Regions from separate parts of the Streptomyces sp. NPDC033177 genome, predicted to be linked through region 3. Evidence: riboswitches for the same ligand, from Rfam matches in the RefSeq annotation. Region 3 holds a riboswitch; each other region holds the start of a gene.
What was found. Region 3 has a riboswitch for cyclic di-AMP ahead of ACZ5U5_RS29130 (M23 family metallopeptidase). Riboswitches for the same ligand answer to the same signal wherever they lie in the genome.

Region 1 (5,370 bases), on a different contig from region 3:
GTCGGCAGAATCAGCGCGTCATTGCGGTCGAAGAACTCCCGCATCCGGTGGAACAGTTCGCCGTGCAGCACGGTGGCCCGCTCCAGGTCGATGCCGGTGAGCGCGCGCCCCTGCCGTACGTTCCGGACGAGGCTGGGTTTGATCCGGTCCGCCGCACTCTCGACGAGCGCGCCGAGCGAGGTGGGCGAGCTCGGACGCTGCCATACGAGGCTCTCGGCTGGGGGCGGTTGAGATCACGACGAGGCGAAGCATGCCCGCGCCGCGTCCGCCCCTCACCCCACTTTACGTACGTCCTGTACATTTTTTACAGAGGCCTTGGGGAGCAGCCGACCCCGGCAGAGGAGAGACATGCCATGAACCAGCCGTTCGCCCGTTATGTCCTGCCCGAGTTCACCGAGCGCTCCAGTACGGGCCAGCGGACGCTGGACCCGTACTCGAAGCTGCTCGAGGAGCGCATCGTCTTCTTGGGGACGCCGATCGACGACACGTCGGCCAATGACGTGATGGCGCAGTTCATGCACCTCGAATACCTGGCGCCCGACCGCGACATCGCGCTCTACATCAACTCCCCCGGCGGCTCCTTCAGCGCGATGACCGCGATCTACGACACGATCCAGTTCGTCGCCTGCGACGTGGAGACGACCTGTCTGGGCCAGGCCGCGTCGTCGGCCGCCGTCCTGCTGGCCGCGGGCACTCCCGGCAAGCGGCTCGCGCTGCCCGGCGCCCGCGTGCTGATCCACCAGCCCTCGCTCGCCGAGCCGGTCCGAGGCCAGACCTCCGACCTGGCGATCCAGGCCGACGAACTCCTGCGCACGCGCGCGCAACTGGAGAAGCTGCTCGTCCGGCACACGGGACAGAGCGCGGAACGCGTCGCGGCCGACATAGAGCGGGACAAGATCTTCGACGCCGCCGAGGCGGTCGACTACGGCCTGGTGGACCGGATCATCGCGAGCCGCAAGTCCTCCCCGCTCACCCCGGATAGGCACAGCCCGGACCCGCGCACCCCGGATGCGGGGTGAGCCACCGATGCTGCCGCCCGAACTTCCCCCGCTCCCCGCGCTCACCCGCGCCGAGGGCGAGTTGATCGACCGGTACCTCGAAGTGGTCGACCTGCTGGGCCGGATCAACCCCGCCCGCGCATCGGACACCTACGGAGGACTACGCGCCGCCCAGGCCCTGGTCAGCAGCGCGACCGCCCTGCGGGACGCCCTGACGCTCATGCACCAGCGGGGTGAAACCGCCGTGCACGCACCGACGCTGGCCCGTGCGCTGCGTGTGCTCGACGGAGAGCGGCGTGCCGGGCGGGTCACCGTGCCGCCCCCGGCGGCATCCTGAGCCCCCGTCATCCGGGCCCGCGAACTCCGTTGCGTCCGGGGGTGATCTCAAACGAACCAAACGGGCTACCACATTCGGCGTAGACATACGTCCTTTTTTGAGACGCCTTCAGTTGCGTCAGATGTGTACGCGTGGGCCGGAATTCCTCGTTCCGGTGCTGGTCGAACGATCATCCGGCGCGCTCTCCGGTTCCCGAATCCGACCGTGTCCACCCGAACGGTTCAGCCGTGAGGAGCCTCACAAAACGCCGTTTCGGCTCGGTTTTCGACCCCAAGTCGGGTCAAGATCCTCTCCGACGACAAGCCCCCGCCACAGCGGCGGGGCGGTCCGGGCGGACGCCGAGTCCTGCCGCCGCCCGGATGACCGGTCGACATCGGTGCATCGGCAGGAGTGGAGGACCCAGGCATGACGGGTCGGTCCGGAAGGTCCGGACAACGATCCTTGGGGTGAAGCCGCAGTACGCGGCCGGGCAACTTTGTCAGCCCGAATCCGACAGGTCATCCTTCACAGGCGGTTGACGAAGGGTTGCGCATGACTGCGCTGAATCATGTTCCGTCGCTGCTCACCAGGGTCGGGTCCGTATCCGCCCTCACGCTCGCCGTCGTAGGCGGCACCCTCGTGGCCCCCGGGCTCACGTCGGAGGCGGAGGCCGCGACACACGGGACGAAGGCGCTCAAGATCGCCGCCTCCAAGAAAGGCTCTCCGTACCGCTACGGGGCCACGGGGCCACACCGCTTCGACTGCTCGGGCCTGACCCAGTACTCCTTCAAGCGCGCGGGCAAGAAGCTGCCACGCACCGCCGCACAGCAGTACAACAAGACCCGCCATGTCTCCGCGTCCAACCGCGTCCGCGGCGACCTGGTCTTCTTCCACTCCGGCCGGAACGTCTACCACGTCGGCATCTACGCCGGTAAGGGCCGGATCTGGCACGCCCCCAAGTCGAACACCAAGGTGCGGCTCGAGAAGATCTGGACGAAGAGCGTCTCGTACGGCAGGGTGCGCTGATCATCCGTCACCGGCCGTCGGCCGGGCGGCCCCCCGCCCGGCCCTCTGGTCGGCGCGCCCGTCAAGCGTGGGGCGTGTCGGCACGGATACTCGTGCGCCATGGCCGAAAACAACAGTGCTCCCCCCTCGGACGACCCACCGCGCAACGAGACGCGCTTCGAACGCGCCGACCGCAACTTCGCGGAGATCCTCCAGGAGCTGCGCGTCACGCAGGCCGGGGTGCAGATCCTCTTCGCCTTCCTGCTGACCCTCGCCTTCACCGAGCGCTTCACCTCGCTCGACACGGTGCAGCGCGCCACATACGTCACCACGCTGCTGCTCGCCGTGCTCGCCGCCGCGCTGTTCACCGCGCCGGCGGCCGTGCACAGGTCGCTGTTCGGCCAGCACTCCAAGCCGCTGATCGTGCGCGTGTCGTCCCGTCTGGCCGGCATCGGTCTGGTGGTCCTGGTCTTCGCGGTCTCGGGCGCCGTGCTCCTGGTCGTCGACGTGGCGGTGGGCCGGACCGGCGGAATCATCGCGAGCGCGGCCACGCTCGTGGTGTGCTCGGGCCTGTGGGGACTGCTCCCCCTTCTGGTGCGCCGTGCGCGCGACGACGAGGAATCGGACGGCCCGGACGACGTCAGGTCATCAAAGCCTCGGTGAAGCACCGGCCCGCGCCCGTTCAGCGCTCGCCGGCCGCGCCGACGACCGCAGCGCGCGCATATCCTGGGTCTGCCTTGAGCAGCCGTTTACCCCCACGCCGCCGGGAGCGACCATGTACGACCCGACGCGGCTCGCCGCACTGGTGGCGGTCTCCGAGGCCGGGTCGATCACCCGCGCCGCCGAACGCCTCGGCTACACCGTGCCCGCCCTCTCCCAGCAGCTGGCCAAGCTCGAACGTGAGGCGGGCACCGCGCTCCTGGTACGCCATCACCGCGGGGCACGGCTGACCGGCGCGGGTGAGCTGCTGCTCGCGCGGGCCCGCCGGGTCCTGGACGAGATGGAGCAGGCCCGGCACGAACTGACACGCCTTGCGGGCCTGTCCGGCGGCAGACTGCGCCTGGGGACCTTCACCACCGCCGGAATCCACCTGGTGCCGCCCGCGCTGACCGCGTTCCGCCGCGCCCATCCCGATGTCGATCTGACGGTACGGGGCTACGAACCGCCGCTCGGCGTCGCGGCCGTGGCGGCGGGCGAGGTCGACCTGGCCCTCACCCACACGTACGAGCCCGCGGATCCGGTCGCGCTGCCCGCGTCCGTGAGCGCGGAGCCGCTCCTGGTCGAGGAACTGATCCTGGTGACCTCACCGGGCCACGCACTCGCGAGCGACTCGTCACGACTGCCCCTGAGGGAACTCGCCGGACAGCCGCTCATCAGCATGGCGCCGCCGTATCCGCCCCGCCAAGGCGTCGAGTCCGCGCTCGTCCGGGCCGGTGCGACTCCCGCGGTCCTGGTCGAGACCCCGGGCTACGCGCTGGTGTGCGCGCTGGTCAGCGCCGGGCTCGGCGTCGCCGTCGTACCGGAGATGGTGGCGCGGACGGCTGCCACCCCGGTGGGGACGAGGCCGCTCGAGCCGGGCGATCTGCGGCGCACGATCTCGGTCGTCCACCGCACCGACGTGTCGCATCCGGCGGCGGACACCTTCCGGGCTTTGCTCCGGGGCGCCTTCGGCCGCTCAGCGGGGTGAGGTCGAGGGGGCCGCTGCCCCACCTCGGACGGGCGTGGTCCACGGCAGCTCGATCCAGACCGTCTTGCCGCCCTCGGGAGTGGGCGTGACCGACAGCCTGCCGCCGCATTCCATGGTCAGCCAGCGGATGATGACCAGGCCCCGGCCGTTGTCCTGCTGGACGGCGGCGGGCAGCCGCTTGGGGTAGCGGGGGTGGCTGTCGGTGACACCGATGCGCAGCTGCTCGTCCCGGTCAAGCTCGATGTCCACCCGGAAGGTGGGCGACTGGCCCCGGGTGTGCTGAACGGCGTTCGTGGCGAGCTCGGAGACGATGAGCCGGACTGTGTCGGCCACCTCGGTCTCGCCCGGCAGATCCCACTCGGCCAGGATGGTCGAGACGTATTTCCGGGCCGCGGAGACCGAGGCAGGATCGCTCGGCAGGGTGACGGATGCTTCCTGAAGGTCTGCCATGGCGACGCTGTCCCTTTCCCACCGGGGCTCGGCTCCGACTCGTAGCGAAGGCACGAGGACAGTCCCGGAATGGTGCTTCGCGCCAGACTGCCACTCTTGGAGCGCTCAGCGGTGGCCATCCACCAAGATGTGCATATATCTGTCGCTCAAAGCGGTGAACTCTGCTACGAGAGACCGTATTTGGGCGCGCGGTCGGCCCTTCCTCTACTGTCGCCCCTGAACGGCCCGGGGGAGGCCGAAGAGAAACGCTCCGTCGGGAAGGAGACGGACATGCGGTACGGTCCCGCGGTGCGCCGCCGGAAACTCGGCGCCGAACTGCGTGCACTGCGCACGCACGCCGGGCTCACCAGTGGCCAGGCGGCGGACCGGGTCGGCTGGCATCAGTCGAAGGTCAGCCGGATCGAGACGGGACGTAGCAGCGTCAAGGCGGCCGACGTAGGGCTGTTGCTCGATGCGTACGAGGTGGCGGACCCCCACCTCCGCCAGCTGCTGGTGGCATTGGCGGGCTCCGACGACGACGGCGGACGGCGCCACTGGTGGCACGCCTACCGCGAGCTGCTGCCGCCCGCCTACCGCGACTTCATCAGCCTGGAGTCACAGGCCTGTGGGATGCGCACCCTGGAGACCACCGTCGTGCCGGGCCTGTTGCAGACGCCGGACTACGCGCGTGCGGTGACGCGGGCGGCGCTCGACGGACTGCCCGAACAGCAGGTGGACACGCTGGTGGAGGTGCGTCTGGCCCGTCAGGACGTGCTGCGCGCGGCTCCGCCGCTGCGACTGAGCGTGATCCTGGACGAGGCGGTCCTGCACCGGCCGGTGGGCGGCAGCACGGTGCTCGCGGGCCAGTTGAAACGGTTACTGGAGGCCGCGCAGTTGCCTCATGTGCGGCTTCAGGTGTTGCCGTTCGCCGCCGG
Region 2 (5,370 bases), on a different contig from region 3:
CACCGACATGGCCTGCCAACTGCTCCCGTCCCGTCGCAGCAAGACCTGCGCGCCGTCCCGCGATCCGATCAGCCAGGTCTCGCCCCCACCGGTGACGACCTTGGTCAGCAGGACACCGCGGGGCGGCCGGCTCTCGCGCCAGGTGGTGCCGTCGTAACGCAGCAGGCGGGCGCCGCCCGCCGAGTCGCGGCCGACCGCCCAGATCGCGGTCGGTGAGGTCGCGGCGATGGACAGCAGGTCACCCTGCCAGCCGACCTTGGGAAGACTCTGGCGCTGCCACGCGGTCCCGTCCCAGCGCAGCATCAGCGGAAAGCCCGGTGCCTCGCGGCCGACGGCGTCGGAGCCCACGGCCCACGCCCGGTCGGGACCGAACGCCACGGCCTCGTTCAGCCCGGCCTGCGGGCGAACCTGTGCCGGGACCGGGACGTGTCGCCAGGCAGCGGGCTCCGCCGCGGCCGAGCTCATGACGGTGATGACGGTCATCGCGACGGCGAGAACCGTGACGAGAAGTCGGCGCACCATGGTCAGCCTCCCAGCCGCTCGCTCATCAGGTTCGGTTTCGAGCCGTAGATCTCGGCGGTCCCGAAGGACAGCAGCGAGGACCCGGCCCTCGTCAGCGCACGCGGTTTCACGTCGATCGCGTTCGTGCGCTCGGGGCCGTAGGAGAAGGTGGTGCGGGAGCCGTCGACCCGCGCGTACTTCGACTGGAACGCGCGGTCGCTGCGCACCGGCAGCCACAGCGCGCCGTCCGGGCCGCGCACCATGGCCTCGGTGCTGGTGTCGCCCAGGGGCGGGTAGGTGGTGCGCCAGGTGCGGCCGTTCCAGGTCATGAGGTACGTGCGTGGCGCGCCGTCGCTGTACTGGCTGCCGCCGATCGTGACGCGGCCGGAGGGTTCAAGCAGCATCGTGTGTACGTTGCTGTTCGGCGGCAGCGGCACCTTCGCGTCCCGCCAGGCGGTGCCGTTCCAGCGCAGGACGGTGGTCCCGCTGGTGGTGTCCGCCCAGGCCCAGGCGTCGGTGGCCGTACGCGCGGTGATCCCCATGACGTACAGGACGCCGTCGGGGGTGGACTGTGTGGTCCAGCCGGAGCCGTCGTGGTGCAGAACCTTCAGCCCGGTCTCGTCCTCACCGACCACCCAGGCGGCGCCGGGTACGGCGGCGAAGTCCTGGTAGACCCACATCGTCTGCGGCAGAGGGACTGTGCTCCACCCTTCCGGCGCTTCCGGCCCTCCTGCCGAGTGGCGCAGGATCTCGCCCGCTCCGTCACGGTTGTGCAAGATCCATGTTTCCTTGCCGACGAACTGCACCTTGCCGAGCCAGCCCGACGCCTCGGCGCCGGGGAAGCTGCTGTCCCGGCCCCACGCCGCACCGTCCCACCGGTACAGCATCGGACGCACCCAGTCGGTGGTGTGCTCGTACCCGGTCGCCCAGGCATCGTCCGGCCCGCGGGCGGCAAGATCGGACACGGTCACGGGCGGTGCGGCCGCGGGCACCGGCAGCGCCGACCAGCTCCGCGTCACGTTCGGCGCGTGGGCTTCGGCAGGCGGCGCAGCCGCGGCCGGGGATACGACCGCGACGGGCGACACGGCCGCGGTACACGCGATGACGATGCAGATGACGACCGCACGGAGACCACGCAAAGCATGGAGACCACGAAGACCACGACGACCGTTCATGAGACCCCCCAGAACGCGAAGGTCGCTCACCTTATTGGCATGCACCCGACCGTGAATAGACGGGTGCATGCCAATTCGAGAGTCTCTTCCGGGAGGTTCCGCCAGCCCTGAGCCCCGGCACGCACTGCATGCCGGGGCTCAGGGCTGTCGAGACCGGGATCCCCTAGTAGGGGCCGTTCACGTTGTCGATCGAGCCGTACCGGTCGGCCGCGTAGTTGCAGGCGGCGGTGATGTTGGCGACCGGGTCATAGCTGTCCAGCGAGGTGCCGGCCACGTGGTAGGCGTCGAAGGTCGGGGCGATGACCTGCAGGAGTCCCTTGGACGGGGTTCCCGCGACGGCGTTGACGTCCCAGTTGTTGATGGCCTGCGGGTTGCCGGAGGACTCGCGCATGATGTTGCGGTGGATGCCCTCGTAAGTGCCGGGGATGCCGTGCTGGGCCATGACGTCGAGCGACTCCTTGATCCAGCCGTCGAGGTTGTTGGCGTACGTCTTCTTCGCCGGGGCGGCGGCGGGCTTGGCCGCGTTCGTGCGCTCGGAGCGGTCCGCGCGCTCGTCGGACGCCTTGGAGGCGGCCGCGTCGTCCGCCGGAGCCTTCTGTCCGACGGTGATCTTGAGTCCGGGGTGGATCAGCTTCGGGTCGCTGCCCAGAACGCTGCGGTTGTCCTCGTACAGCTTCTTCCAGCCGCCGCTGACGGAGTGCTCCCGGGCGATCTTGGCGAGGGAGTCGCCCGCGGCGACGACGTAGGTCTTGGGCGCGGCGGCGGGCTTGGCGGCGGCGGGCTGTGCCGCGCTGGCGGCAGTCGCACCGATCACCGGGAGGACGAGCACGGCGCCGCCCGTGCCTGCCGCGGCGATGCCCCGGCTGAGCGAGCTGGACTTGGGACGGCGGTGCTTACCCTTTGCAGGCATGACGCATTCCTCTCCGTCGCCTACGAGGTGAGCTGTCGGGTTCGGACGGGAGATGTCCGGTCGCACTGTGAATGCGACTTAACCCCGAGCCGTTCCGGAATCCGGATCGGCGGCTTACCTGGGTCCCCCGCTCCTGCCGTGCGTAAGTGAGTGAGTACGGGAAGGGTTTCCGGACAGCGGCAGGATTCGGCGTTCCATCCGGATTGACGGTGACGTTAGGCGAGAATGCCCGGACAGAACAAGGCCGGAATTCGCTCGGAGAATGCGCTAGGGCCTTTCTCGACGTCTGCGGCCCGCGCCCCCATTGATCAAATAGCCTCAACTTTGTTTGCGGGAAACGAAAATGCGCTGGGCGGCCCTTGAGGCCCCGATCTGCGGGTGTGACTCATTCCACTGCATTGCAAAGCCAAGTCGGTGCAGACGTGGCCTTATTCGCAAAAGCGGACATAACGTGATCCCTATTTTTCATGTCAAAACGGGCATCACTTTCGGTTGGACCCGGTGGTGACGCCTTCTGGAGGGCCTGATATGGGCCCTCAGTTCGTAGGTACAAAGCGGGGCGGGGGCGGGATATTGGGCAGCAACTCCCGCAACGGCCGTGCTCCTGCCGCCCAGTTGGCGAACGTGGCGCGGTCGACCAGGTGCATGCGCAGCTGCCGGGCCAGGGGGGGGCGCACCGCGGGGAGAAGCGTCTCTGCTGCAAGAACCCAAGGCTCGTGACCGCGGCCGCGACGGAGTCGCCGCTGACAGCTCGAAATAGATTCGTTCACGTCAGACGCCGGGCCATTTCCAGGTGTTGGCTCCTGTGTCCTGGATTTCGCCCGTCACACGGAACTGAGCGGATGGGCGGCAGTCGCCGAACGCGGGGGCCAGGCGCATGGGGCGAGGATGCCGAGGACGTACGCGCGGGCGACCAGGGCGGGGCGGGTGGTTGCGTCCAGGAGTTGCCGCAGGCGGCTCAGGTGATAGTCGACCGTCTGCCGGGACAGCCGCAGCGAGGCGGCGATGTCACTGTTGCTGCTGCCCTCCGCCAGGAGGGAGAGGATGCGGATCTGCGCGGCGGTGAGCGAGGGATGGGCCTCGTGGGCCAGGCTCTGATGCGTGACGACGGCCCAGACGTGTTGGGCGCGGGCAGCGGAATGGCCGACCGTCGTCAGGTGCAGCTGCGCACGGCGTTGCCGGCCCCGGGCGTCGACGAGCACGGCGGACGTCTCCACCCGTCTCGTGCGGCGGGCTATCAGACCGTTCCATCTGCGGTGCAGCCGATCGAGGTCAGAGGCGGAAGAGGAGGCGGAGGCGGGGGCGAGCAGCGTGTGCGCGCGGCGGCCCACCAGGTCGGGCAAGCCGAGGTGGAAGAGATCGGCGGCGGCCGAACTCGCTTCGATCACGCGCCCGTTGGCCGAGAGCAGCGCGCAGGGCAGGCCGCTGTGGTCGCGCAGCGCCTGCAGGTTCTCCTCCGCCTCCTGGCGCTGGACCATGGCGCGGAGGTGGTCGGTGATGTCCACGTAGATTCCGGCGACGCAGGTCTCCGTGTCCTCCCGTACGGGGAAGCGGTGGCCGGCTGCCTGGCCGAGGCTGCCGTCCGGCCGGCGATAGCCGAGGGTGTGCCGCACCGGGGTGCCCCGGTCGAGGATCTCCTGGTCCAGGGCGCGGAACTGGACAGCCTCGGCGGGGGCGTCGAAGTCTTCGATGTACCGGCCGGTGAGTTCTCCCGGGGTGGTGCCGTAGAGGTGCGCGTAGGCGTGGTTGGCCCACAGATAGCGTCCCGAGCGGTCCCGGATGAAGGCGGCGGCCGGGGCCAGGTCGACGAGGTCGGCGAAGGCGGCGTACCGGTGTGGGGCGTGCGCGTCGACCTCCACCGCGAGACCACGCGTACGGCTGTGGGCGCGGGTCTCGTCCAGGGGCCAGCTCACGTCGAAGGTGCGACCGTCGAACTGCGCCTGCCAGCTGACCTCCTCCGGTGGGTGCCCCGGGCCGGAGAGTTCCTCGTGCATGCGCTCCAGGAAGCGCTGCGCTGTCCCGGTGTCGGCGAAGGCGCCGCCTCCCCTCTCCAGGACCTGCCACGGCTGGTCCACCTCCCACCAGAACGCGGGCAGGTGTTCAAGCAGTGCCTTGAGGTTGGAGTCGTTCACAGCGGTCTCTCCGTCCGTATTCAACTGGTTGACGCACTGTCACCAAGCGATGCGTATCCCGTGTCGATCTCGCGCATGCTCGGTTCTCGGCCGAATCGGCCGGAGTGGTGGCCGCCTCGATGCCGCCTGCGGCTGCGGCACTCAGGCATTTGCCTGAACGGGAGACGCCCCCGTTGGCGCTGAGGACGCCTGTCACCTGGTCCCCTTGAGTGTGCGGGTGAACACACCCCGCAACGTACGCCCCGGTGACCCCGCATGTTCTACGCGCGTCACCGAGCCGTGCGACGACATGTCTCAACCGGACGAATGGAGAGGGAACTTCAGTGAGCCAGGTGTTGTTGGGCAAGGTGCTGTTAGTGCATGCCAAGGGTGGACCGCCGCTCGGGCACGTCCTCACGCGGGCGGCCGCCAGGGCGGAAGTGCACCTGCTGGCGCTCAGCGCACTTCCTCCCGCTGTGGCAGACACGGCCGAGCGGCTGTGCGCCTCCGTCGTGACGCCCGCTGACGCGCGCCGCACCGACCTGGTGTCCCTGATCATCTCGCGGGCCGAAGCCGTGGGCGCGGCCGCGGTGCTCACCTTCTCCGAGTACGCCGTCGTGGCCGTCGCCGAGGCCTGCCAGGTGCTCGGCCTGGCGGGGGCGGGCAGCGCCGC
Region 3 (5,370 bases):
TGCTCTCCGAGGACCACCTGACCCCGGTCGCCGCGGTCTGCCTCTGGTACGACGTCGGTTCACGCCACGAGGTCAAGGGGCGTACGGGCCTCGCGCACCTCTTCGAGCACCTCATGTTCCAGGGTTCGAAGCAGGTGCAGGGCAACGGCCACTTCGAGCTGGTGCAGGGTGCGGGCGGTTCGCTGAACGGCACCACGAGCTTCGAGCGCACGAACTATTTCGAGACCATGCCCACACACCAGCTCGAGCTGGCGCTGTGGCTGGAAGCCGACCGCATGGGCTCCCTGCTCTCCGCGCTCGACGAAGAATCCATGGAGAACCAGCGCGACGTCGTCAAGAACGAGCGCCGCCAGCGTTACGACAACGTTCCGTACGGCACGGCGTTCGAGAAGCTGACCGCCCTCTCGTACCCCGAGGGCCACCCCTACCACCACACCCCGATCGGCTCCATGGCCGACCTGGACGCGGCGACGCTTGAGGACGCGCGGGCGTTCTTCCGTACCTACTACGCGCCCAACAACGCGGTCCTTTCGATCGTCGGCGACATCGACCCGGAGCAGACCCTCGCCTGGGTCGAGAAGTACTTCGGGTCCATCCCCTCGCACGACGGCAAGCAGCCGCCGCGCGACGGCTCGCTGCCCGACACGATCGGCAAGGAGCTGCGCGAGGTCGTCGAGGAAGAGGTCCCGGCCCGCGCCCTGATGGCCGCCTACCGCCTCCCGGAGGACGGCACGCGCGCGTGCGACGCGGCCGACCTGGCGCTGACGGTCCTCGGCAGCGGCGAGTCGTCGCGGCTCTACAACCGCCTCGTGCGCCGCGATCGCACCGCCGTGGCGGCCGGGTTCGGCCTGCTGCGGCTCGCCGGTGCCCCCTCGCTCGGCTGGCTCGACGTGAAGACGTCCGGTGACGTCGAGGTACCCGTCATCGAGGCCGCGGTCGACGAGGAGCTCGCCCGCTTCGCGGAAGAGGGCCCCACCGAGGAGGAGATGGAGCGCGCCCAGGCACAGCTGGAGCGCGAGTGGCTCGACCGGCTCTCCACGGTCTCAGGACGCGCGGACGAACTCTGCCGGTACGCCGTCCTGTTCGGTGACCCGCAGCTCGCCCTCACCGCCGTCGGGCGCGTCCTGGACGTCACCGCGGAAGAGGTCAAGGCGGCCGCGGCGGCCCGCCTGCGCCCCGACAACCGCGCCGTGCTCGTGTACGAGCCCGTAGCGGGCGCCGAAGCCACCGACGAGGACGAAGAGGAGGCGGCGAAGTGACCGAGGCCGCAACGATGCAGTTCCACCCGCAGCCCCAGGCGGGCGACGCACGGCCGTGGGCCTTCCCCGCGCCCGAGCGCGCCACCCTGGACAACGGCCTCACGGTGCTGCGCTGCCACCGCCCCGGCCAGCAGGTCGTCGCGGTGGAGGTCCACCTGGAGGCGCCGCTCGACGCCGAGCCCGCGGGCCTCGACGGCGTGGCCACGATCATGGCGAGGGCCTTCAACGAAGGTACGGACAAGCACTCCGCCGAGGACTTCGCCGCCGAACTCGACCGCTGCGGCGCCACCATGGACGCGCACGCCGACCACCCCGGCGTACGCGTCTCGCTCGAAGTCCCGGTGTCCCGCCTCCCGAAGGCGCTCGGTCTGCTCTCCGACGCCCTGCGCGCTCCCGCCTTCGCGGACAGCGAGATCGAGCGCCTCGTGCGCAACCGCCTGGACGAGATCCCGCACGAGGCCGCCAACCCGGGGCGCCGCGCCGCCAAGGAGCTCTCCCGGCAGCTCTTCCCGGCGACCTCGCGCATGTCGCGCCCCCGTCAGGGCACCGAGGAGACGGTCACGGCCATCGACTCGGCGGCCGTGCGCACCTTCTACGAGAAGCACGTGCGTCCCGCCACGGCGACCGCCGTCGTCGTGGGCGACCTGACCGGCGTCGACCTGGACGCCGTCCTCGCCGACACCGTCGGCGCCTGGACGGGCGGCACCGCCGAGCCGCGCCCGGTGCCCCCGGTGACCGCGGACGACACCGGGCGTGTCGTCATCGTGGACCGCCCCGGAGCCGTCCAGACGCAGCTGCTCATCGGCCGCGTGGGACCGGACCGCCACGACCGCGTCTGGCCCGCGCAGGTGCTCGGCACGTACTGCCTCGGCGGCACCCTCACCTCGCGCCTGGACCGCGTCCTGCGCGAGGAGAAGGGATACACCTACGGCGTACGGTCGTTCGCCCAGGTCCTGCGTTCCACACCGGACGGCACCGGCGCCGCGATGCTCGCCATCAGCGGCTCCGTGGACACCGAGTCCACGGGCCCGGCGCTCGACGACCTGTGGAAGGTCCTGCGCACCCTCGCGGCCGACGGCCTCACGGACGCCGAGCGCGATGTCGCCGTGCAGAACCTGGTGGGCGTCGCCCCGCTCAAGTACGAGATGGCGGCGTCCGTCGCGGCCACCCTGGCCGACCAGGTCGAGCAGCACCTGCCGGACGACTTCCAGGCCCAGCTGTACCGACAGTTGGCCGCGACCGGCACCGTGGAGGCCACTGCCGCCGTCGTGAGCGCCTTCCCGGTGGACCGCCTTGTGACGGTGCTCGTCGGTGACGCCTCGCAGATCGAGGAGCCCGTCAGGGCCCTTGGCATCGGTGAAGTGAGTGTGGCCACGGGCTGAGTGACAGTCAGGACATATCGGGACCCCAGTGGCTGAGATTAATCACTGGGGTTCTCATATGTCCGAATTAGTATGGAGGTTACGTGTCTGACCTGTGGCGTGCGCTACAAAAGCTCTGATCCGTTTGTCGTTTGAAAGACGCCCCGCTTAGCGTCATCCCGGCTGTTCGTCATGCAGTAGTCGCACCCGCGGCACCGGACAGTCATCGCCGAGTCCCCGTACGGCGCGAGCCAGGGGAGCCGGGGACCCACATGTCCCCTTGGGGTGAATCGGGAACCTTGCCGTCAGGTGAGGGACTCGTAGGAGACCTTCCTGCTCCGAACCCGTCAGCTAACCCGGTAGGCGAGAAGGAAGGAAAGGATCAGCCGCTTCATGGCGTTCACCCGTGCCACCGGGAAGCACCGTCGCCCGAGCCGCCTCACGCGTACCACCGCGAACGTGGCGGGCGTCGCCGCCCTCACCACCACCGGTGTCATCGGAGGCCTGGCCGCTCCGGCGCTCGCCGCCGACGACGCGGCGGCTCTTGAGCACACCGGCCTGACCCAGGCCATCTCCGTCGGCGACTCGCTCGCCGAGAGCATCGACGCGCAGGCCGCCGCCCAGCAGCAGGCCGCCGACGCCGCTGCCGCCGCCAAGAAGGCCGAAGAGGCCGCCAAGAAGAAGGCCGAAGAGGCGAAGCGCAAGGCCGAGGCCGAGGCGAAGGCCAAGGCCAAGAAGGAGCGCGAGGCCAAGGAGCGTGCCGCTCGCGAGGCCGAGCGCAAGCGCCTCAACAGCTACGTCTCCCCGATCTCCGGCTCGTACGTCTCCACGGGCTACCAGACCGGCGGCGCCATGTGGTCCTCCGGCAGCCACACCGGCGTCGACTTCCACGCCGCCTCCGGCACCTCGGTCCACGCGGTCGGCTCCGGCACCGTCGTCGAGGCCGGCTGGGGCGGTGCCTACGGCAACAACGTGGTCATCAAGATGAACGACGGCACGTACACCCAGTACGGCCACATGTCGTCCCTCGGTGTCACGGTCGGCCAGGCGGTCACCCCGGGCCAGCAGATAGGCCTCTCCGGCTCCACCGGCAACTCCAGCGGCCCGCACCTGCACTTCGAGGCCCGCACCGGCGCGGACTACGGCACGGACATCGACCCCGTCTCGTACCTCCGCTCGCACGGCGTCAACGTCTGATCCCAGCGGTCTGATCCAGCGGTCGACGGCGGACGCACGCAGCGCCACTGATTCACCGAAAGCCCCGGCTCGTCGAGAGCCGGGGCTTTCGCCGTTCCCGTATCTCCTTTGGCCAAAAGTATCCCTGGATTTCAGCCTGCCGTCGGAAATTCGGCCGCCCTGCAATAGAGTCGCGGAACAGGCGTCGATCGACCGCGTTTCGCGGGGATTAGTGCGGAGGTCAGTCATGCGCATTCCCGCGCACTCGGTATGCACGGCCATCCGGGACGACATCGTCTCCGGTGTCTACGAACGGGGTGGCCGCCTCACCGAGGAACTGCTCGCGCGCCGCTACGGAGTCTCCCGCGTCCCGGTGCGCGAAGCCCTGCGCACCCTTGAGGCGGAGGGCTTCGTCGTCACGCGCCGGCACGCGGGCGCGTGCGTCGCGGAGCCCACCGAGGAGGAGGCCGCCGACCTCCTGGAGATCCGCGCGCTCCTGGAGCCGCTGGGCGCGGCCCGCGCCGCCCAGCGCCGCACGGAGGCGCACCTGAAGGTCTTGCGCGGTCTCGTCAGGCTCGGCCAGGAGCGGTCGAGGCGCGGCCACAGCGAGGATCTGCGCTCCCTGGGCGGCTGGTTCCACGAGACGCTCGCCCAGGCGTCCGGCAGCCCGGGTCTCACGGCGCTGCTCACTCAGCTCCGGCACAAGATCGCCTGGATGTACGTGGTCGAGACGTCCGCCGCGCCCGCCGAGGCGTGGGCCGAGCACGCCGCGATCGTCGACGCGGTCGCCCGCGGGGACGCGGAACGGGCCCGCGCGCTCACCGCTCAGCACACGGAGCGGACGACCTCCGCGCACCGGCCGCGCTTCGTGCGCCGGCTCTCCGGTGTGAGGGGTTCGCAACATTCCGTAAACACAGCGGGTCTGCGGCTTTAACAGAGGCGCCGTATACAAAGAAGTGCAAAGAAGCGCTATTGGGCGGGGCGTTATTTCTTGCTGCCCGAATAGCAGCAAGAAAACACCGAAGGGCCCACCCCTATTTCGGGGGCAGGCCCTTCAGTGTTTGATTTCCAGTCTTTACTAGACGGTCTCGGGGAGTTCCTCGAGGCCGTCCGCGACCAGCTTCGCCAGACGGTCGAGAGCGGCATCCGCACCCTCGGCGTCGGAGGCGAGGGTGATCTCCTCGCCGCCCTGCGCGCCCAGACCGAGCACCGCGAGCATGGAGGCGGCGTTCACGGGGTTGCCGTCAGCCTTGGCGATCGTCACGGGGACGCCGGCGGCGGTGGCCGCGCGGACGAAGATGGAGGCGGGTCGGGCGTGAAGGCCCTCGGCCCAGCCGACGTTGACGCGGCGCTCAGCCATGTGTTGCTGCCCTTCCAGGTGTCTCACACTTGTCTAGACCAGTGTCTCATGCCGTCACGAGTGCTCCGCCGGCCGTTCGACGTCTCCTAGCCTGCCCCGGCCAAGGCGCCCCCGCGACCCGTACCCTGGGCCCATGCAGACCCCGTCGGACCGGCACGCATACCCCTCCCACTGGGAAGCCGATGTCGTCCTGCGTGACGGAGGCACCGCCCGG
Region 4 (5,370 bases), on a different contig from region 3:
AGGCCGAGTAGACGTCGGCGGTGTCGATGAAGTTGCCGCCCGCGGCGGTGTAGGCGTCCAGCACGTCGAAGGACTGCGCCTCGTCGGCCGTCCAGCCGAAGACGTTGCCGCCCAGGGCGAGCGGGAAGACCTCGAGGTCGGACGAGCCAAGCTTGCGGAGAGAAGTCATGAGGGGATCAACGCCTGTACGGACCACGGAATTCCGTGCAGCGGGACGCCGATTCCATCCGCGCACGGAAGGCTCGCATGCCGAACCGGCAGCCCTGACGTCGGGGGGTTGTCGCCAGGACCGCCGGGGTTCTGGGGTTACCTCAGATCGACTGGCCCTTGCCGCGCAGCCACGCCGCCGGGTCGACCCCGGTGGAGTCGCCGCCCGGGTGAACCTCCATGTGGAGGTGCGCGCCGGTGACGTTGCCGGTGGCACCGACGCGGCCGATGGTCTCGCCGGTGGTGACCTTCTGGCCGGCGCTGACGTTCATGGAGGACTGGTGGCAGAACCAGACCTCGGTGCCGTCGTCGAGTTCGAGGACCGTGCGGTAGCCGTACGCCCCCGCCCAGCCGGCCTCCTTGATGGTGCCGGAGTGGACGGCCTTGATGGGCGTGCCCGTGGGAGCCGCGAAGTCCAGGCCGGTGTGGTAGCCGGAGGACCACATGGAGCCGGGCTGACCGAAGGTGCCGGTGAGCGTGTACGAGGCGACGGGCAGCGTGTAGCTCTTCGCGAGCTTGGCCAGGCGCTCCGCCTCGGCCTTCTTCTTGGCGGCGGCCTCGGCCTTCTTCTTCGCGGCGGCCTTCTCGGCGGCGATCTTCTTCTCGGCCGCGGACTGCTTGGCGGCGGCCTGTTCGGCGGCCTGCTTGACGGCGGCTTCCTCGGCGGCCTTCTGGACCGCGTCGTCCGCCTGGTCCTGCTGGCTCTCCGCCTGCTCCATGATGCGGGCCCGCAGTGCCTCGCCCGCGTCCGTGGTGCCCTGCTCGGCGTCGGCGGTGCTGAGGCCGGCGGCGCTGAGGGGTGCGGCGGCGGTCGTCACGCCGTTGTCCGCGGAACCCGAGTCGGCCGAGCCGTCGGATATCAGGGAACCCACGCCCGGAAGCGACTTGGCCTCCGGCAGCGAGTCCGTGACGGCCGAGAGGTCCGGCATCGCGATGGAGACCGGGGGCTTGCCGTCCTGCGCGGTGGCGATGCCGCCCGCGCCGACGGCGGCGATGACGCCTACGCCGAGAACCGTGGAGCTGCGGGCGAGCCCGCCACCACCCCGCTTGTGGACGCGGTGCCTGCCGCGGACGGGACGGATGGACTCCTCGGTGGGGTTCCATTCCTCCCAGGAATTGTCGTCGTACCCACCGAAATCGTCGTCATTCGGTACGTAAACGCCTTGGGGGGCAGGGCGGTTGGACGCCACTGGGGCGCACTCCTTTCCTTCCTTCTCGCCTACCGGGTTAGCTGACGGGTTCGGAGCAGGAAGGTCTCCTACGAACATCTGGCACGGAGGCACAGATGCCCGATTCACCCCAATTAGTGGTTCCCCGGCTCCCTTTCGGGATTAGGCGCGTGCGCGCGGAGCCGACTCGAGTGACGGCTGGGACGACCGCGCTGCGTTATCGAACGTTAATAGACAGCAGGCCCGTATTCCAAGCTGTTCCGACTGATCGTTAATGCTCACGGCCTGCATTTATCGGGACACCGGGGGCCGGAACGGGGCGAGTTGACCCCACTTCTTCACACACCGGAGCTTCACATCTCCTTGACAGTGCGTCAGTTGTTATGCGGAGTGGTGTCCTTCCGTCACGGCCGGTGACAGGGGCCGCCGCACCGCGAGCAACGCCATGTCGTCGGTCCCCCCGCCGCCGGTGTGCCGCCGCACTTCCTCGACGAGCGTCGTCAGGAGTGCGTCGGGTCCGCCCGGCCCCGGGAAGATCCGGCCGCCGAGCCGCGTCGCCGGGTCGTAGAACTCGCCCCGGGCGTCACGCGCCTCGGAGAGCCCGTCGGTGTAGAGCAGCAGCATCGCCCCCGGCGGGAACTCCGTCTCGTCCGCGCGGTCCGGCCAGGCGCCCAGGTCACCCATCCCGAGCGGCAGTGCGGGCTCGGTGGCGGACATGACGCACAGCCGTCCGTCGCCGCGCAGGAGCAGCGGGCCCGGGTGCCCGCGGTTGATGAGACGCACCAGACCGTCGCCGTGCGGGATCTCCGCGAGCACGGCGGTGGTGAACCCCTCGAAGGCGTCGAGCCCGTCGCGCCGTGTGCCCTCACGCGCGAGGGCACGCTCCAGGCGCTGTGCCACGGCCTCAAGCGTGGACTCCTGCTCGGCGGCCTCCCGGAACGCCCCGATCACCACGGCGACGGCCGCCACCGCGCCCATGCCCTTGCCCCGTACGTCGCCGACGATGACGCGGACGCCGTGCGGGGTGTCCTGCACGGCGTACAGATCGCCTCCGATGAACGCGTCGGCCTCCGCGGCCTCGTACCGTGCCGCGACGTCGAGGCCGCCGATGCGGGGGTCCGGCTGTGGCAGCACGGCGCGCTGGGCGGCCTCGGAGATGGAGCGGGCGGACGCGAGCTGTTTGTCGCTGCGACGTACGACGCGGTTGATGACGACGGCGAGGACGGCGACGGTCGCCACCGTGATCAGTTCGGTGACGGCCTCCACGTCGGTGGTGGTGCTGGACTTGAAGTGCAGGGCGAGGACGGCGGAGCAGGAGGCGGTGCCGATGAGGACGGTGCTGAGCAGCGAGTAGAAGGGCGCTGCGATGAGCGGGGCCGCGGTGAACAGGGGCACGGCGGTGAACCTGGCGGGGGTCGACACGTCGTACACGATCCCGAGGACGATGAGCAGCAGGGGAAGAGCCCGCACGAGTGCCCGCTCGTGCCGGACATCGGGACGCGTGCCGCCGCCCCCGCCGATTCCTCCTCGCTGCCCCACTCACTCAGGGTTCCCGGAGGGGCGGCGGGGGGCGACCGGTGTGGGCCGACCGGGTCATGGAAACACCGAAGGCCCGGATCCATTTCTGGATCCGGGCCTTCGGTCTTTAGTAGCGGGGACAGGATTTGAACCTGCGACCTCTGGGTTATGAGCCCAGCGAGCTACCGAGCTGCTCCACCCCGCGCCGTTGAATGCAACTCTACGCCATCAGGGGGAGTGAAAGCGAACCGGTTACGAACCGCCTGCGAACGGAGCCTTCCACAGGGGCGCAGGGGCGCAGGGGCGCAGGGGAGCTGGGGAGACGGTCCGCTCGGGCGCCCGGCGGAGCGTGACGACCCGGACCGGGCGTCGTTTGCCAGCTCCTGAAGAAGATCATCACCATAGGCATGACAACTGCTCCAACGGCAACGTCATCGACCACGCTCGGACCGCGCTGCCGGCCCAGGTCCGGCTCAGGCCTTCTGGCGGCGGCCGCGTGCCCTACCTGACGTGACCCCCCATACCGTCCCGACCGAGCATTCCCCACGGACAGAAACCGGAGGCGTGGAAACCCGGCCGGCAGAAAGATCGGCCGCTCGAGGTCGGCAGTGGGCCTACCGCGGTTCGCCCTGCCATTCGACGAGGTGTCCACGGAACCGGTCCAGTGGCGGCCCGCGGTGGGAGAATCGAGACAGACCGGCCGGTGAGGCCGGGCTTGGGAATCGCCGCCGGTGTGTGACGGCGATCCCCAAGCGTGAGGATGTGCGGGGCTCCCTGCCGCCGCATCCTCGCGGGCCCACCCCGGAGTTGAGGGTGCGAGATCACCCCCACAGGCCGGGAGGGCGGAGGTTGGAGCCGTGTTGTCGGCGATGCGGCTCCAGCCGGGCCTCGGTGTTGTTCCGGCTCGGGGGCTGGGAGCCTGATGGGATCACGTGGTCGGTGACAGCACGTGATTTTTCCTGCGTCCGGGATCAGGATAAAGCTCCGTGGGCAGCCGCGATAGGGGCCGTTTCAGGCAGCTCGCCCAACGCCTGTCGGTGGACGGACCAGTTGCCCTTCTGCCTTGAGGCGCTCTCTTCGACGACCGCGCGTTCGTTCTCGCGATCCGGCAACCCCGTCAGCTCTCTCCAGTGCCGGAGCCGGGTGGATCGAAACGTGTGACGTGGTCGTCGACGATGGCACGGGCCAGGCCGGTCAAGGGCGTCGCCTGGGTGTGGGCATGGGCGCGCAGCAGGGCGAGGGCCTGGCCGGTCGTGAGGGAGTGGCGGTAGCTGATCATGCCGATGGCCTGGTGGACCACGGCATCCGCGGGCAGGAGCCAGGCGTGGACGAGCTCGTCCTCAGTCGGCACGGGTGTAGCGAGGAGCAGGAGGTCCGCGGCGTCGGCGTGGTCCTGGGCAACTTGCAGGTCGGCGTCGGAGATCGGGCCGGGCCGGTGGCGGTAGAGGGTGAGGACGAGGCCCGCCTGCCGTGCCGGGTCGGCGCCGTTGAGGATCGGCAGGGCGTAGGCGGCGCGGATGTAGTGCGCCTTCGCCTGCTGGGCAAAGACAGGCCAGTGCCGGGTTGCGGCCGCGTCGTCGAGATCGTCGACCGATACCTGAGCGCGCTGGCTCAGGGCCTGTACACACGGGCCTTCGCCGAGACTGATTTGCAGCTCCTCGCCCTTGCGGGCCAGCGGCCCGACCGCGCAGAGCGACACCCGCTGCGCCAGGGCGGCATCGACCGCCAGTGTGAGCCCCACGGAGTACGCGCTGTGCAGGGCCCTCCGGCACGCCTCCCCGATGCGTAATCCGGGTTTGGAGTTATCACCGGTGTAGCGGGCGGCGAGGATCACGGCCTCCCGCCGGGCGGCCGTCATCGAAGGCTCGGTGCGCGAGCAGGCAGGCAGGCGATGTTGAAGCGCGCGGTCATGGTGGCGTCCGAACTCCGGCATTCACCGCCGACGCTGCCCGGATCGGAAGCCAATGTCAGGGTGAGGTGGGCGAGCGGTGTCGCCTGCGGGCAGCCTGTGTCTCCACCGTACGCCTCACCTCGCGTTCCACGGCGTCCACAGACACTTGGTCGCCTGCCCGCTCCCTCCAGAAGCTTGTGGAGGCACTCGGCCGCCTCGCCGACCTCGGCACCCATACGTCGAGAAGACCCTCCGCAGCCAAAGAAGGTCCCTAGACTGGAGGCGTCGTCAGTGTGTCCTCTGCGCCGCGGAGGCCCCCTCCTGAGGCAGTCACGGGAGGTGAGAGCAGTGGGCACCGAAAGTGACCTGCCACACGTGTTGCGGACCCTGCGCCCCTCCCACGGAGAGCCGGGCCTGATCGGCGCCGACCCGAAACTGTGTGCCCAGGCCCTGCTCGTGGACGGCATCGCCGTCTCCGCGACGACCGACGGCGACCTGAGTGAACTGCTGTGGTCCACGCCAGGCGCCAGCATCCGGCTGGAAGACCTGCAGTTCACGGTGGGCCAGGGACCGGCACTCGAAGTG

Region 1: linked by a shared signal. The riboswitch ahead of ACZ5U5_RS12625 (C40 family peptidase) and the one ahead of ACZ5U5_RS29130 (M23 family metallopeptidase) in region 3 are both predicted to bind cyclic di-AMP.
Region 2: linked by a shared signal. The riboswitch ahead of ACZ5U5_RS00920 (LysM peptidoglycan-binding domain-containing protein) and the one ahead of ACZ5U5_RS29130 (M23 family metallopeptidase) in region 3 are both predicted to bind cyclic di-AMP.
Region 4: linked by a shared signal. The riboswitch ahead of ACZ5U5_RS26360 (M23 family metallopeptidase) and the one ahead of ACZ5U5_RS29130 (M23 family metallopeptidase) in region 3 are both predicted to bind cyclic di-AMP.

The regions. Positions count from the first base shown of each region.
Region 1 covers NZ_JBVIPS010000003.1:328,556-333,925, reverse strand. Annotated here, with positions in the region: gene ACZ5U5_RS12640 (amidase family protein) at 1-71, opposite strand, end outside; gene ACZ5U5_RS12635 (ATP-dependent Clp protease proteolytic subunit) at 354-1,019, shown strand; gene ACZ5U5_RS12630 (hypothetical protein) at 1,027-1,335, shown strand; cyclic di-AMP (ydaO/yuaA leader) riboswitch at 1,700-1,863, shown strand; gene ACZ5U5_RS12625 (C40 family peptidase) at 1,867-2,340, shown strand; gene ACZ5U5_RS12620 (DUF6328 family protein) at 2,440-2,982, shown strand; gene ACZ5U5_RS12615 (LysR family transcriptional regulator) at 3,095-4,006, shown strand; gene ACZ5U5_RS12610 (ATP-binding protein) at 3,995-4,456, opposite strand; gene ACZ5U5_RS12605 (helix-turn-helix domain-containing protein) at 4,727-5,370, shown strand, end outside.
Region 2 covers NZ_JBVIPS010000001.1:189,920-195,289, reverse strand. Annotated here, with positions in the region: gene ACZ5U5_RS00930 (beta propeller repeat protein) at 1-522, opposite strand, end outside; gene ACZ5U5_RS00925 (hypothetical protein) at 525-1,640, opposite strand; gene ACZ5U5_RS00920 (LysM peptidoglycan-binding domain-containing protein) at 1,840-2,586, opposite strand; cyclic di-AMP (ydaO/yuaA leader) riboswitch at 2,589-2,745, opposite strand; gene ACZ5U5_RS00915 (PAS domain S-box protein) at 3,411-4,718, opposite strand; gene ACZ5U5_RS00910 (ATP-grasp domain-containing protein) at 5,075-5,370, shown strand, end outside.
Region 3 covers NZ_JBVIPS010000009.1:116,189-121,558, forward strand. Annotated here, with positions in the region: gene ACZ5U5_RS29120 (M16 family metallopeptidase) at 1-1,259, shown strand, start outside; gene ACZ5U5_RS29125 (M16 family metallopeptidase) at 1,256-2,641, shown strand; cyclic di-AMP (ydaO/yuaA leader) riboswitch at 2,838-3,001, shown strand; gene ACZ5U5_RS29130 (M23 family metallopeptidase) at 3,014-3,817, shown strand; gene ACZ5U5_RS29135 (GntR family transcriptional regulator) at 4,044-4,730, shown strand; gene ACZ5U5_RS29140 (HPr family phosphocarrier protein) at 4,875-5,156, opposite strand; gene ACZ5U5_RS29145 (bifunctional acetate--CoA ligase family protein/GNAT family N-acetyltransferase) at 5,290-5,370, shown strand, end outside.
Region 4 covers NZ_JBVIPS010000008.1:21,267-26,636, forward strand. Annotated here, with positions in the region: gene ACZ5U5_RS26355 (aldo/keto reductase) at 1-169, opposite strand, end outside; gene ACZ5U5_RS26360 (M23 family metallopeptidase) at 312-1,397, opposite strand; cyclic di-AMP (ydaO/yuaA leader) riboswitch at 1,409-1,555, opposite strand; gene ACZ5U5_RS26365 (PP2C family protein-serine/threonine phosphatase) at 1,758-2,915, opposite strand; tRNA gene ACZ5U5_RS26370 (tRNA-Met) at 3,026-3,099, opposite strand; gene ACZ5U5_RS26375 (GAF and ANTAR domain-containing protein) at 4,012-4,752, opposite strand; gene ACZ5U5_RS26380 (ANTAR domain-containing protein) at 5,134-5,370, shown strand, end outside.